Larkinella insperata: one gene and its partner. The protein of the gene in region 1 interacts with the protein of each later gene in a pairwise test. Links are inferred from orthologs where the notes say so. Each region holds a gene or a part of one and is shown on either strand. Other genes may lie near its edges.

Region 1 (6,328 bases):
GCCGGTCAAACCGGTTGTCGATTTCGCTGCGCTGAACGTTGCGCGAATACCGTCGGAGCGAAACGGCCGTTACGCTGTCCTGAAAAAACCGGGGCTCGACCACCAGACGCGCCACCCGGTCGGGTGAACTGAAACGAACAAAATTGCCGTACAGCGGTAAGGGAGCCAGTTCAGCGGAGTAATCATCGTTGTAGTCATCCCACGCCCAGCCGGGGCCGAACCGGGGGCCGCTGTAGTTGGTCGGTGAAAAGAAGAGCCGTTCGGGCCGGTTGCGCAAAAAGGGCAAAACCGTTGTGTCGGGCAGATTCGGATTCAGCAGCAAGGGGTTGCCGGTTCCCCAGAAAATGACCGAATCGGCGCGGGTTACGTACCGCAACGCCGGAATCGAATCGCCGAGCGTGACCAGTCCGGCGTAAAAACTGAACAGCTTGGTGTTGGAAGCGGGTGTAAAATACCGATCGGCGTTGTGTTGCACAACCATTTTCTGCTTTTCCCAGTCGTACAGGGCGAAGCCGGTGAAGTGATCGGTCAGTTGGGGGTTCTGGCGGAGTTGGCGCTGAAGAGGGCGGTAGGTTGCGCAACTGGTCAGGAGCAGCAAAAAACAAAAGGCGTAGAGGGTGAATCGCATACGCCAAAATACGGTTTTTATGGTTACCAAAAACACAAAAACCGCTCACATCAGCCGACGTGAGCGGTTTTTGATTCAGCCTTTACGCCCGCTTCAGCTTCAGCGCCACCGAGTTCAGGCAGTACCGCATACCCGTCGGTGGAGGACCATCGTTGAAAACGTGACCGAGGTGGGCATCACAAACCGCACACAGCACTTCAACCCGCGACATGCCGTAGCTGTAGTCGTTTTCGAGGTGGACCAGTTCCTGATCAATCGGTTCGGTAAAACTGGGCCAGCCGGTGCCGGATTCAAACTTCTGCTTGGATTCGAACAGGTCGGTGCCGCAGCAGACGCACTGGTAAACGCCGGGGTCGTGGCTTTCGCAGTATTCACCCGTGAAAGGCCGCTCGGTGCCTTTCTGGCGCGTTACGTGGTATTGTTCCGGCGTCAGTTGCTGCCGCCATTCTTCGTCGGTCTTTATGACTTTTGTGATCATGTTTGCTGAATTAGTTGTGAGAAAATGGATTGCCGATAACCGCTTCAATCATTCGGCGAAAGTTTACTTACTAGCATAAACTATTTTTGGATTGATTTATCTTTACAGTCGGTTATGACCATCCACCAAATTCTGAAACAATTCTGGGGATACGAGTCGTTCCGGCCGTTGCAGGTGGACATCATCAGTTCCGTACTCACCCGCCAGGATACGCTCGTGTTGCTGCCCACCGGGGGAGGCAAATCGCTGTGCTTCCAGCTCCCGGCCCTGGCCCTCGGTGGGGTTTGCCTTGTTGTTACGCCCCTGATTGCCCTTATGAAAGACCAGGTCGAGCAATTGCGTCGACGGGGCATTTCGGCCGTTGCGATTTATTCCGGTATGCACTGGCGGGAAATCGACCGGGCGCTTGACAACTGCATTTACGGCAACGTTCGCTTCCTCTACGTATCGCCCGAACGACTCAAAACGGAAATTCTGATCGAACGGGTCAAGCAAATGAAAGTGGGTTTGCTGGCCATCGACGAAGCCCACTGCATCTCGGCCTGGGGCTATGATTTCCGACCACCCTACCTGCAAATCGCTGAGTTTCGGAAACTTCTGCCCAACGTTCCGCTGGTGGCCCTGACGGCTTCGGCCACGCCCGAGGTGCAGCGCGACATTGTCGAAAAGCTGGAAATGCCGGAGCCGCAGGTTTTCCGGCAGACGTTTGCCCGCAAGAATTTGTCGTATTCCGCGTTTTACGAGGAGAACAAGGAAGCCCGCTTGCTGAAAGTGTTGCAGGGCGTGCCGGGTTCGGCCATCGTGTACGTGCGGAGCCGGCGGCAAACGCAGGAAATCGCTGAGTGGCTGCATCACCAGGGGATTCGCGCCGATTACTACCACGCTGGTCTGACGGCCAAGCAGCGGTCGGACAAACAGGATGCCTGGATTCATAACCGGATTCGGGTGATTGTCGCCACCAACGCCTTCGGGATGGGCATCGATAAGCCGGATGTGCGGACCGTCGTTCACCTCGATGTGCCCGATAGTCTGGAAGCCTATTACCAGGAAGCCGGGCGGGCCGGTCGCGACGAGAAGAAGGCGTATGCGGTGTTGCTCTACAACCAGAAAGACCTGGGCGACATCGAGCAGCGGATTATTTTGCAGTATCCGCCGGTCGACATGCTCAAACGCGTCTACCAGGCGCTGGCGAATTACGCCAATATTGCGGTGGGCGGGGGAGAGTTTGTTGATTTCGACTTTGACCTGACGGCTTTTTGCCAGGCGTTTCAACTGCCGGTAACGGATACGCACTACGCCTTGAAACAATTGCAACTGGAAGGGTTCATTGAGTTGAGCGAAGGCTACTTCAGTCCGTCGAAGGTCATCATGGCCGTGGATAATCGGGCGTTGTACGAGTTTCAGGTCATGAATCCACATTATGATCTGATGCTGAAGCTGCTGCTGCGGATGTACGGCGGGGAGTTGTTTACCAACTTCATCAGCATTTCGGAAAGTGCGATGGCGAAAGCCGCCCGGATGCCCGAGAACGAAATCGTCGCCCTGCTGGAACAACTGGCCGAGCGGTCGATTCTGATTTACGAAAAACAAAAAGATAAACCACAATTGACGTTTCTGACCCCCCGTTTCGACGCCCGCAACCTGCCCATCAACGTGATGGAGCTGGAGCGCAGCAAGCAGCGGAATCTGGCGAAAGTGCGGGCGATGGTGGATTACGTGCAGAACCCGGTGCAGTGCCGGACGCGAATGATCCAGGCGTATTTTGGGGAAGAACCCGGCGATGCCTGCGGTATTTGCGACCACTGCTTAAGCCAGCATCAGGCTTCGGTGGATGCCGACCGGCTCCGCCAGCGCATTGTTCAGCAGCTTGATGCCGCGGGCGGACACGGTTTGGCGCCCCGGCAACTGGCCGATCAGCTCAACCTGAACACCGACCGGCTGGCCGAGGTCATCCGGTCTATGCTGGCCGACGAGCAGCTTCGCATTGATGCCGCCGGTAATCTGCATGCCATGAATACAATGAATCAACGATAAGTGCTTTTATGAAAAACTCTGTTTCCCGTCTACTCCTGGCGGCTTTGGTAGGAGCGGGCTCTACGGCTTCGGCGCAGTATCAGCCGGGTTTGGTGAGTAGCAATTACGGCGGCATTTACCGAATGCTCCAGAATCCTTCCTCAATCGCCGGGTCGCGGTACAAATTTCAACTCGTTGCCGTCAACGGTACTTCTTCCGTCAATTCTTTATACACCAAGTACATAGCAAGGGGGCTGTTCCAAACCATCCAGCTTCCCTACAGTACGTCATTGAGTATGCCCCTCCGGACGCTTGGCTCGATAACCGATGCGCCCAGAACAACCTCGTATTCCGAGATCCTGGGGCCGTCTCTGCTGTTCAACGTGGATGGCAACCAGACGCTGGCGCTGCACACGCGGATGCGGAGTTACCTCTACGGGTCGGCTTTACCGGAAAACCTAACCGAAGCGTACCGCAACCGCCTTTTTTACCGCAATCTACAGCCTTCTTCGGGCGACTTTGATTTTGGCTTAGCCCACAACAGCTACGGCGAAATTGGCCTGACGTACGGGTTGCAGGTTTTCGACGGGAAATGGCACCGGCTGAAAATTGGGGCCACGGTGCGCCGGATTGTGGGAGCGCAGTTGAGCTACCTGAACGCCCGGGGCAACTACGCCATCATCCAGAATAACGGCGAAATTGATAAAACCCTGGACATTACAAACCTGAACTACAGCCTGGGCCAAACCACGTCCCGCAAAGACTTCAGTCTGGGGTCAGTATTTTCCAGCGCGTACGGCAGCGGCTGGGGGTATGATTTCGGAGCGACTTACGAGATCGGCAAACGCACAACCGGGCGGGGTTACAACTCCGAAACGCCCATGAAAGACCCGCGTCCGGCCTACTGGCTGCGGCTTTCGGCGGCTTTGATGAACGGCGGAAGCATCAGCTACCCGGCGGGGCAAACCGTCGCGGGCAGCGGTCGACTGACATTCGAAGGACAGGAAGACCTGGAGAAATTCGGTAACGCCCCCACGGATTTCCTAACGGCAGAATCCAGCGGCAGCCCGCAGGCTTACGAACCGGGCCGGGTGGCGCTCCCCCGGATGATTCACCTGGAAGCCGACATGCGGCTGGCCCGGGGTTTTTACATCAACGGGTTGCTGATGAACAACCTGACCTCCGGCGCTTCGGTACGGATGCCAAACATGCTGATCTTCACTCCCCGGTTTGAAGACGAAGATGTGGAATTTGGCCTACCCATCTCCATAATCGGTTCCAATCGGGTGGCCGTCGGGATGTCGAGCCGCCTGGGACCACTTACCCTCGGTTTCAGCGACATGGGACGGCTTTTCAGCAAGAAGGGGGACAACCGCAGCTCCATTGTCTGGCTGGGCTTCTCTGTCTGGAAATGGAGGAAATGATAATTAAAAATTAAAAGTTAAGAATTAAAAATAGGTGAGCGTCAGCCAAAAGAATGCGCCATTCCACTTTTAATTTTTAACTTTTAATTTTTAACTTTTAATTTTTAACTCTATTTGTTCGCTTTCACCACGATCGTGAATTCCCGGGATTTCAGGGATGCACCGCCGATGAGACCGCCGTCGACGTCCGGTTGGGCGAAGAGTTCTTCCGCATTTTTCTCGTTAGCGCTGCCGCCGTACAGAATTGACGTGTTGTCAGCTACTTCCTGTCCATAGTGGCTGGCAATGTGCTGACGCAAAATCTCGTGCATTTCTTGGGCCTGCGCCGAGGTGGCCGTCAAGCCTGTACCGATGGCCCAGATGGGTTCGTAAGCGATAACGATATTGGCAAACTGCTCCGGTGACAGGTGAAACAAGCTTTCGGTAAGCTGCGTCCGGACAAAATCCAGGTGAACTTCGCTCTCGCGTTGTTCTAGCGACTCACCGCAGCAAAAAATGGGCGTCAGACCGCTGGCTAGGGCGCTGTCTACTTTTGCGGCCAGCTGGGCGTTGGTTTCGCCAAAATACTGCCGCCGTTCGCTGTGCCCCAGAATGACGTGGGATACGTTAATGGACTTCAGCATCGGAGCTGAAATTTCGCCGGTATACGCTCCGGAAGCCTTTTCGTGGCAGTTCTGGGCACCCAGCGCGATCCGCGACTGCCCTTCCAGATACGGCTTGAGCGTCGTCAGATACAGGGCTGGCGGACACAAGACCACCTGTACATCACTTGTTACTTCGTCCTTGATCATATTGACCACTTCCGACACCAGTGCGACAGCTTCGTCGAGCGTCTTGTTCATTTTCCAGTTTCCGGCAACAATCTTTTTCCGCATTAGTAAGCTATTTATGTTTAAACCCTGATTACGAATAGAATACAAATGGATTGAACCGCAAAACCTTCCTCTGCACTTTCTTGTTCAACCACTCGCGGGGCGAAATTAGCGGTTTTTCAACAGCATTTCTCATCCGGAGAAAAAGTATCCGGATTGGCAGGCAACGTTTCTCAGGAAATTGTGTTATTAGACAAAATATTTGTAACTTTCCTACGTACTTATAAGGCACATGTACAATGAAACCGTTGGTCATATTCTTCGGAATGCTGCTTTGCTGGCAAGGAGCCCGGGCAGGCGATGACGAGCAGAATAACGCGGATAAATACGGTTATTTTATCGCTAATAACCGCAAACAGGCCCGAATTCCATTCCAGCTCCACTCCAATCTGATTATCGTCCCGGTTCGAATCAACAATTCGGATACGCTGCATTTTATTCTGGATACCGGCGTCAGCTCGGTAATTATCACGGATCCGGCGGCCGTTCGGCGGCAACCGCTGCGTTTTACCCGAAAAGTAAAGCTTTCCGGCGCGGGCGAAGGCGGGCAACTGATGGCTTCCGTCGCAATCGACAACCAACTGCGAATGGGGCAGATGCAAGCTACCCACCAGAACATTGTCGTGCTCGACGATGATATTCTGCACCTTTCGGAATACGTGGGTGTTCCCGTTCACGGGATTTTTGGCTACGATGTTTTCAGCAATTTCGTGGTGACTATCGACTTCCAGCGCCGTGAACTGGTGCTGAATAATCCCAAAAACTACCGGTATCGCCGGTCACACGGTTCGCGCTACCCAATTGCGATTCAGGATACAAAACCGTACACGGATGTGATGGCCTTACTCGAAGGTGGAAAAACGCTGCCCATTCGGGTGGTGATCGACACCGGCGCGGGCCACGCTCTGCTGAT
Region 2 (6,530 bases), 1.6 Mb from region 1 along the record:
AGGGTGCCGTGGTTCGTCGGCCCATGTCGATGGCCAGCAGGGCGATAATAATGGTAAACAGCAGAGCTACTACAAACAGGATACGCCGGTTCCGATTCATGATTCTTTTAATTTTTTCGGCGAAATCAGATCAACCAGTTGACCCGTCCGGCCCGATACTTCGGCCCACTCCAGCCCGTCAAACTCGATAATGGCAACGGCTCCTTTGCTCATTGAACCCACATCGGCATGCGTCAGAAATTCGGCGAAATAAGAGATGTCTGGATTATGACCAAAAAGCATAACCGACTGGCATTCGCGGTTGACTTCATTGATGGCGGCCATGTAAGCTTTCGGCCCGCCATCAAACAGCCTGGCTTCCAGCACCATCGATTCCGGATCGATGTGCAGTTGTTCCGCCATCACTTTCCCCGTGTCTTTGGCCCGATTGGCCGTGCTGCTGATGAGGCAGTCGGGCTTTACGCCCATCGCGGCTAAATGACGCCCCACCCGGGCCGCGGCCATAATACCTTCCGAAACCAGGTCGCGGTCGTGATCACGCTGAAAACTGGTCCGATCTTCAGCCTTTGCGTGACGGACGAGGTAGAGTACTTTCTTCATATGGTATAGGTCAAGAGAAGCCGTTTTTTTTCAAAACTACTAATTCTGATGAAAAGACCATGTGTCAACTCACCGAGTTGCCGGAATGTTCCTTAGCCTCCCCTAAAAATTTCGTATCTTTGTATTCTGCACTAACAACCAGACAAAAAGAGCCCCAAGACACGGGCCCGTTTAGTATATAATGAGTACGACACAGGAAATCAGCCGTCGCCGGACCTTTGCAATCATCAGTCACCCGGATGCCGGGAAAACGACGTTGACGGAAAAACTGCTGCTCTTCGGGGGAGCAATCCAAACCGCCGGAGCCGTCAAATCCAACAAAATCAAGAAGTCGGCCACGTCGGACTTCATGGAAATTGAAAAACAACGCGGTATTTCGGTGGCCACGTCGGTAATGACGTTTGAATACCGTGACCTTAAGATTAACATTCTGGACACACCCGGTCACAAAGACTTTGCGGAAGACACCTACCGGACGCTGACGGCCGTTGACAGTGTTATTTTGGTCATCGACTGCGTGAAGGGCGTGGAGGAACAAACCGAACGGTTGATGGAAGTTTGCCGGATGCGCGACACGCCGGTAATTATTTTTATCAACAAACTCGACCGCGAGGGCCAGAATCCGTTCGATCTGCTGGACGAACTCGAAGCCAAGCTGAATATCAAAGTCCGCCCGCTGACCTGGCCGGTCAACATGGGTTCGGATTTCAAAGGCGTTTACAGCCTGTACGATAAAACAATGAACTTCTTCCGCGTCAACAAAACGAAGGTGGAAGACGACATTCTCGAAATTGACATCAACACGCCCGTGCTGGAGCAGAAAGTGGGCGCGCGCGATGCGGAACAGCTGCGCGAAGATGCTGAACTGATTGAGGGCGTCTACGACCCCTTCGACCGGCAAACGTACCTGGAAGGCAAAGTAGCCCCGGTATTTTTCGGATCGGCGGTGAACAACTTCGGGGTTAAAGAATTGCTCGATACTTTCTGCGACATTTCGCCCGAACCCATTGCCCGCGCGACCGACAAACGGGTTGTGCTGCCGGAAGAAGCGAAGTTCACCGGGTTTGTTTTCAAGATTCACGCCAACCTCGACCCGCGCCACCGCGACCGGATTGCGTTTCTGCGCATCTGCTCGGGCACTTTTGAACGGGGGAAATTTTACCACCACACCCGGCTGGACAAAGACATCCGGTTTTCGAGTCCGTTCAGCTTCATGGCCGACAGCAAAAGCATTGTTGAGGAAGGCTTTCCCGGCGATGTGGTTGGTTTGTACGATACCGGCTCGTTTAAAATCGGCGACACGCTGACGGAGGGCGAAGACCTGCAATACACCGGTATTCCGAGTTTTTCACCCGAAATTTTCAAAGAACTTATCAATGCCGACCCCATGAAATCCAAGCAACTGGAAAAAGGGATTCAGCAATTGACCGACGAAGGAGTAGCGCAGTTGTTTACGTTAATCAGCGGAAACCGCAAAATTGTCGGTACGGTGGGTGAACTGCAATTTGACGTAATCCAGTACCGTCTCGAACACGAATACGGTGCCAAATGCCGCTGGGTTTCCATGCCGGTTTCCAAGGCCTGCTGGCTCACTTCGGACGACAAGAAAAAACTCGATGAATTCATTCGTCTGAAAGGACTGGCCATTGCGTACGACAAAGACGGCAATCCGGTGTTCCTGGCCGAATCCGACTGGATTCTGCGAATGAACATTCAGAATAACCCCGATATTAAGTTCCACTTCACGTCCGAGTTCAAGACGGCGGTGGAAGCGTAAGCAACGGTTTTCAATAAAGTCAAAGAGCCGGTATCCTGCTGGATTCCGGCTCTTTGTTATTTAAACGCGTACCCCAGCGAAAGCCCCAGCCAATTGGCCTGAAAACCGGCGTTGCTGATAGCAGGTGACCAGTTCAGACGAAAAACCACGCCGTTCCGAACGGGTTGTAACCGCAGGCCAGTGTTAAACGTCCCCATAAAACCAAAGCCCTTGCCGCTGAGCAATTCACCGGAAACCGCATCCGTTCCGGATACGTTGATGTACACCAGCGTAAGACCTGCACCGGCTTCGAACGCAACACGGCGTTGTCCAACCAGGTAATCGACCAGAACCGGCATCGTAACGATTCCGGCTTTAGCATCGGAATTAGTATCGGAAAAACTGCCGCCCCCAACTCCGATGCGCATTCCCAATCCATCCTGCGTCGGTTTGAAGCGGAAGTCATAATTTAAACTCAGTGTTATACCGCTGCCGAGCGCTTCGGCGTAAACTGCCTTGTTGCGTCCGCCATCCTGCGCCCACACCGATGCAGAAGACAGGAAGATCAACAGAAGAACCGTGTAAAAAAATCGTGGATAGGAAAACGTTTTCATACATTCATTGTTGTTTACAGCCCAAAAATGTCAAACACGATTAGTTTTTTGACGGTTATTTCGGTGAAGTGCAATTATTAACCGTTTAAATGGTAATTATACGGTTTGAAGTGTTACCCCTTTACGCCCTATGCAAACGTCCGTTACTGAGCGATTTCTGCGCTACGTTCAGATTGATACGCAATCCGATCCCCGTTCTACGGCTAATCCGTCAACCGAAAAACAAAAAGACTTGGGCCGTTTGCTGGTCGAAGAGCTGCACGAAATCGGTATTTCGGATGCCGAACTGGATGAATGCGGTTACGTCTACGCCACCATTCCGGCCAATACCGACAAACCAGCCGTGCCGGTTCTGTGTCTCTGCGCCCACATGGACACGTCGCCTGATGTAACCGGCGAGGGCGTCAAACCGCTTATCCACCACGGCTGGGACGGTTCGGATATGGTGCTGCCCGACGATCCCACGCAAATCATCCGTCGCGCCGACCACCCGGATTTGAACGATCAGATCGGCAACGACATCATCACCGCCAGCGGAACCACGTTGCTCGGTGCCGACAACAAAGCCGGTGTGGCCGAAATCATGGCGGCCGCCGAGCTGATCATGCGGGAATCGGTAATCAAGCACGGAACAATCCGCCTGCTTTTTACCCCTGACGAAGAAGTTGGACGGGGAACCGAAAAAGTTGATCTGGAGAAGTTAGGGGCCGATTTTGGCTATACGATCGACGGCGAAATGCGGGGTACGCTGGAAGATGAAACGTTTTCGGCCGACGCGGTACGCATTACCATTCAGGGCGTCAGCACGCATCCGGGTTTTGCCAAAGGCAAGCTGGAAAATGCGTTGAAAATTGCCGCTGATCTGCTGGCTTCGCTTCCCAAAGATGCACTCTCGCCCGAAACGACCGAAGGGTACGAAGGCTTTATTCATCCCGGTCACCTGGAAGGCAACCAGGATCAGGCAACCCTTGATTTCATCATCCGCGATTTCAGTGTCGCCGGTTTGCACGAAAAAGAGCAGTACTTACAGAATCAGCTCAATACCGTGCTGGCTTCGTACCCCAATTCCAGCGCAACGTTCGACGTGAAGGAGCAATACCGCAACATGAAGGAAGTGCTCGACCAGCACCCAGCCGTGGTCGAAAACGCTCTTGAAGCCATCCGTCGCAGCGAACTCAAGCCCGAACGCCGAAGCATCCGGGGCGGCACAGACGGTTCGCGGCTGTCGTTTATGGGTCTGCCCTGCCCGAACATTTTTGCGGGTGAGCACGCGTTCCATTCCCGGCTGGAATGGGTCTCGGTGCAGGACATGGAAAAAGCCGTGGAAGTGATCGTTAATCTCTGCCAGGTTTGGGAAGAAAAAGCCTAAAGAGAGAATAAAGCCATAAAAAAGCCGTCTGGAACATTCCCCAGACGGCTTTTCTGTATCTTTTATTTGCTTTAAGCAATGGTCTTGGTTACGCCCCCATCCACCCGGATGGCGGCCCCGTTGGTAGCCGACGCGAGCGGACTGACCAGGTAGGCAACCAGGTTAGCTATTTCCTGGGTGGTGGCAAACCGTTTGATGATGGAAGTCGGGCGGGCATTTTTGAAGAAATCTTTCTCCATTTCTTCCACGGACACGTTATTCCGGGCTGCCATGCTGCCGATAAAATCACCAACTCCTTCCGAAAACGTCGGCCCCGGCAGGACGGTATTGACGGTGACTTCGGTGCCGGTCGTTAGTTCGGCCAGGCCACGCGAAATGGATAGTTGCGCGGTTTTCGTGGTGCCGTAATGAATCATTTCCGTGGGAATCTGCAACGCCGATTCACTGGACACAAAAATGATGCGCCCCCAGCTTTTGTCCAGCATTTTCGGGAAATAATGGCGGGAAAGCCGCACCCCGCTCATCACGTTTACTTCGAAAAACTTGAACCAGTCCTCATCCGGTATATCGGTAAACTCTTTCGGTTCAAAAATGCCGACGTTGTTGACCAGAATATCAACCTCGGGCAACGCTGCCAGCAAGGCGTTGACTTCCTCCACCTTGCTGAAATCAGCCGCCACCCCCCGAAATTTAGCTCCGGGCAGTTCGGCCGATAATTGCTGTACCTGCGCTTCGACCCGTTCTTGATTACGGCCATTGATGATCACTTCGGCACCTTCCTGAGCCAGTGTTTTGGCAATGGCCAGGCCAATCCCGGCGGTTGAGCCAGTTACCAGGGCGGTCTTTCCGCTTATTTGTAGATCCATGATGCAGTTATTTTTAGGAATACCGTTCCGTAATTGCTTTGGCGCGCTCGCGGGTTTCGGTGACCAACGGATGCACCGGCTGGGCAAGCGCTTCCAGTACGTCGGCAACGGTGTCCTTAAACAACAAATTAAGCGGTAATTCGTGCCGTTCCTGCGCGGTTTTTAGGACGACAACGGGCTTGGCCTGCCCCTGTGCAGCGTGTTGTCCGTACCAGGTCTTGGCCTCCTGCCAGGCGGCTTCCGCATCTTCGTTGGTCGTATCAACCACAAACTCCTCTGTCGGCAGGTGGCTATTTTTCCGATCCGCCATCCGAATATCCAGATCCGCCAATTGCTGACGCAGCCCAATGATGTCTTTGCCGGTCCGGATGCGTTCGCGCAGCGACTGACGGATGAAATAGGTAATGGCCTGCGTTACATTCAAACCGATTTCCGCCATTTGTTTGAAAATAAGCGAAGTGGGCGACATGCCAGGAATCGTGTTGGGATCGTGGAGCAACACCCGCCCCGGTTTGTCGGCTTCGTCCGGCGTCAGAAAGCCGTCGATGCGGGCGCAGACGTTCATGCCCAGCTTCGTAAACACCTCCGCCACGTTGATCTGAATTTCCCGGTTGTGTTCCAGACTGGTACCGACCGGAATCCGCTTCCGGGTGGTGCTGCCAGACTGGTATTTCGATTTGAAATCGAAACTCGTGACGTTGTAAATTTCGGTTGGCGGCAGGGCAACCGCCGTTCCGTCGTCGTCCTGAATGACCCCACACGAAAATTCCTGACCGCTGATAAATTCCTCAAACAGCACATCGTCTTCGGAATTAACCGACGCAATCACCAGCGATTGATAACCAGATTCCGCCCACGAGTTTGCTTTTTCCAGCAGGGTTTTGGGGTGATGAATCACCTCGCCGGTTTCCTCAATGACCACGGGGTAACCAATGCCCGAATCCAATTCCGTTGTCGCCTGGACAAAAGCTATTTTTTCGTTTTCAGCCAGCTGCTGCCAGCTAGTCAGCTCTATTTTCTGCCGGAAAAAACATTGATCCACGGCCCGTATAAACTGGTTCAGATCGTTTTCCCGCACAATCACGACCCCGATTGACGACCCCTGATGGGGTGCTTTCACCACTATAGGCAGTCCCAGCCTACTTTGCAGCGACTCGAAAACGCCCGCCTTGTCGGCCTGATTCCAGGCCGGACGGCTAATTGTGGATGTCTTTTTATCCTGTTTATTAACGAGCGCAATGAGTTCGTTTTGCAGGATTTTATTAATGCCCACGGCTGATCCCATCAGTCCCGGCCCGCTGTACGGTATTTTGTACCATTCCAGC

What was found.
Region 2: the proteins of tpiA (region 1) and pepT interact in binary tests that used the Escherichia coli proteins (3 or more experiments, as listed by UniProt). The link is inferred for Larkinella insperata from one-to-one orthologs.

Annotation. Positions count from the first base shown.
Region 1 is NZ_CP110973.1:1,827,631-1,833,958, reverse strand. What follows is about bases 3,537-6,328. They hold tpiA (triose-phosphate isomerase), read right to left. Parts: upstream 5,419-6,328; coding sequence 4,654-5,418; downstream 3,537-4,653. Other genes in these bases: OQ371_RS07455 (aspartyl protease family protein), read left to right, coding at 5,655-6,328; OQ371_RS07465 (DUF5723 family protein), read left to right, coding at 3,537-4,543. Outside these bases: OQ371_RS07480 (D-alanyl-D-alanine carboxypeptidase/D-alanyl-D-alanine-endopeptidase), read right to left, coding at 1-628; peptide-methionine (R)-S-oxide reductase MsrB, read right to left, coding at 711-1,106; OQ371_RS07470 (RecQ family ATP-dependent DNA helicase), read left to right, coding at 1,221-3,140; more of OQ371_RS07465, read left to right, coding at 3,149-3,536. UniProt on the Escherichia coli protein: Involved in the gluconeogenesis. Catalyzes stereospecifically the conversion of dihydroxyacetone phosphate (DHAP) to D-glyceraldehyde-3-phosphate (G3P).
Region 2 is NZ_CP110973.1:197,267-203,796, forward strand. Bases 2,226-5,219 are described here. They hold pepT (peptidase T), read left to right. Parts: upstream 2,226-3,100; coding sequence 3,101-4,339; downstream 4,340-5,219. Other genes in these bases: OQ371_RS00680 (peptide chain release factor 3), read left to right, coding at 2,226-2,377; OQ371_RS00685 (hypothetical protein), read right to left, coding at 2,434-2,970; OQ371_RS00695 (SDR family NAD(P)-dependent oxidoreductase), read right to left, coding at 4,411-5,205; OQ371_RS00700 (D-alanine--D-alanine ligase family protein), read right to left, coding at 5,219-5,219. In the rest of the region: OQ371_RS00670 (hypothetical protein), read right to left, coding at 1-100; OQ371_RS00675 (SixA phosphatase family protein), read right to left, coding at 97-600; more of OQ371_RS00680, read left to right, coding at 782-2,225; more of OQ371_RS00700, read right to left, coding at 5,220-6,530. UniProt on the Escherichia coli protein: Cleaves the N-terminal amino acid of tripeptides.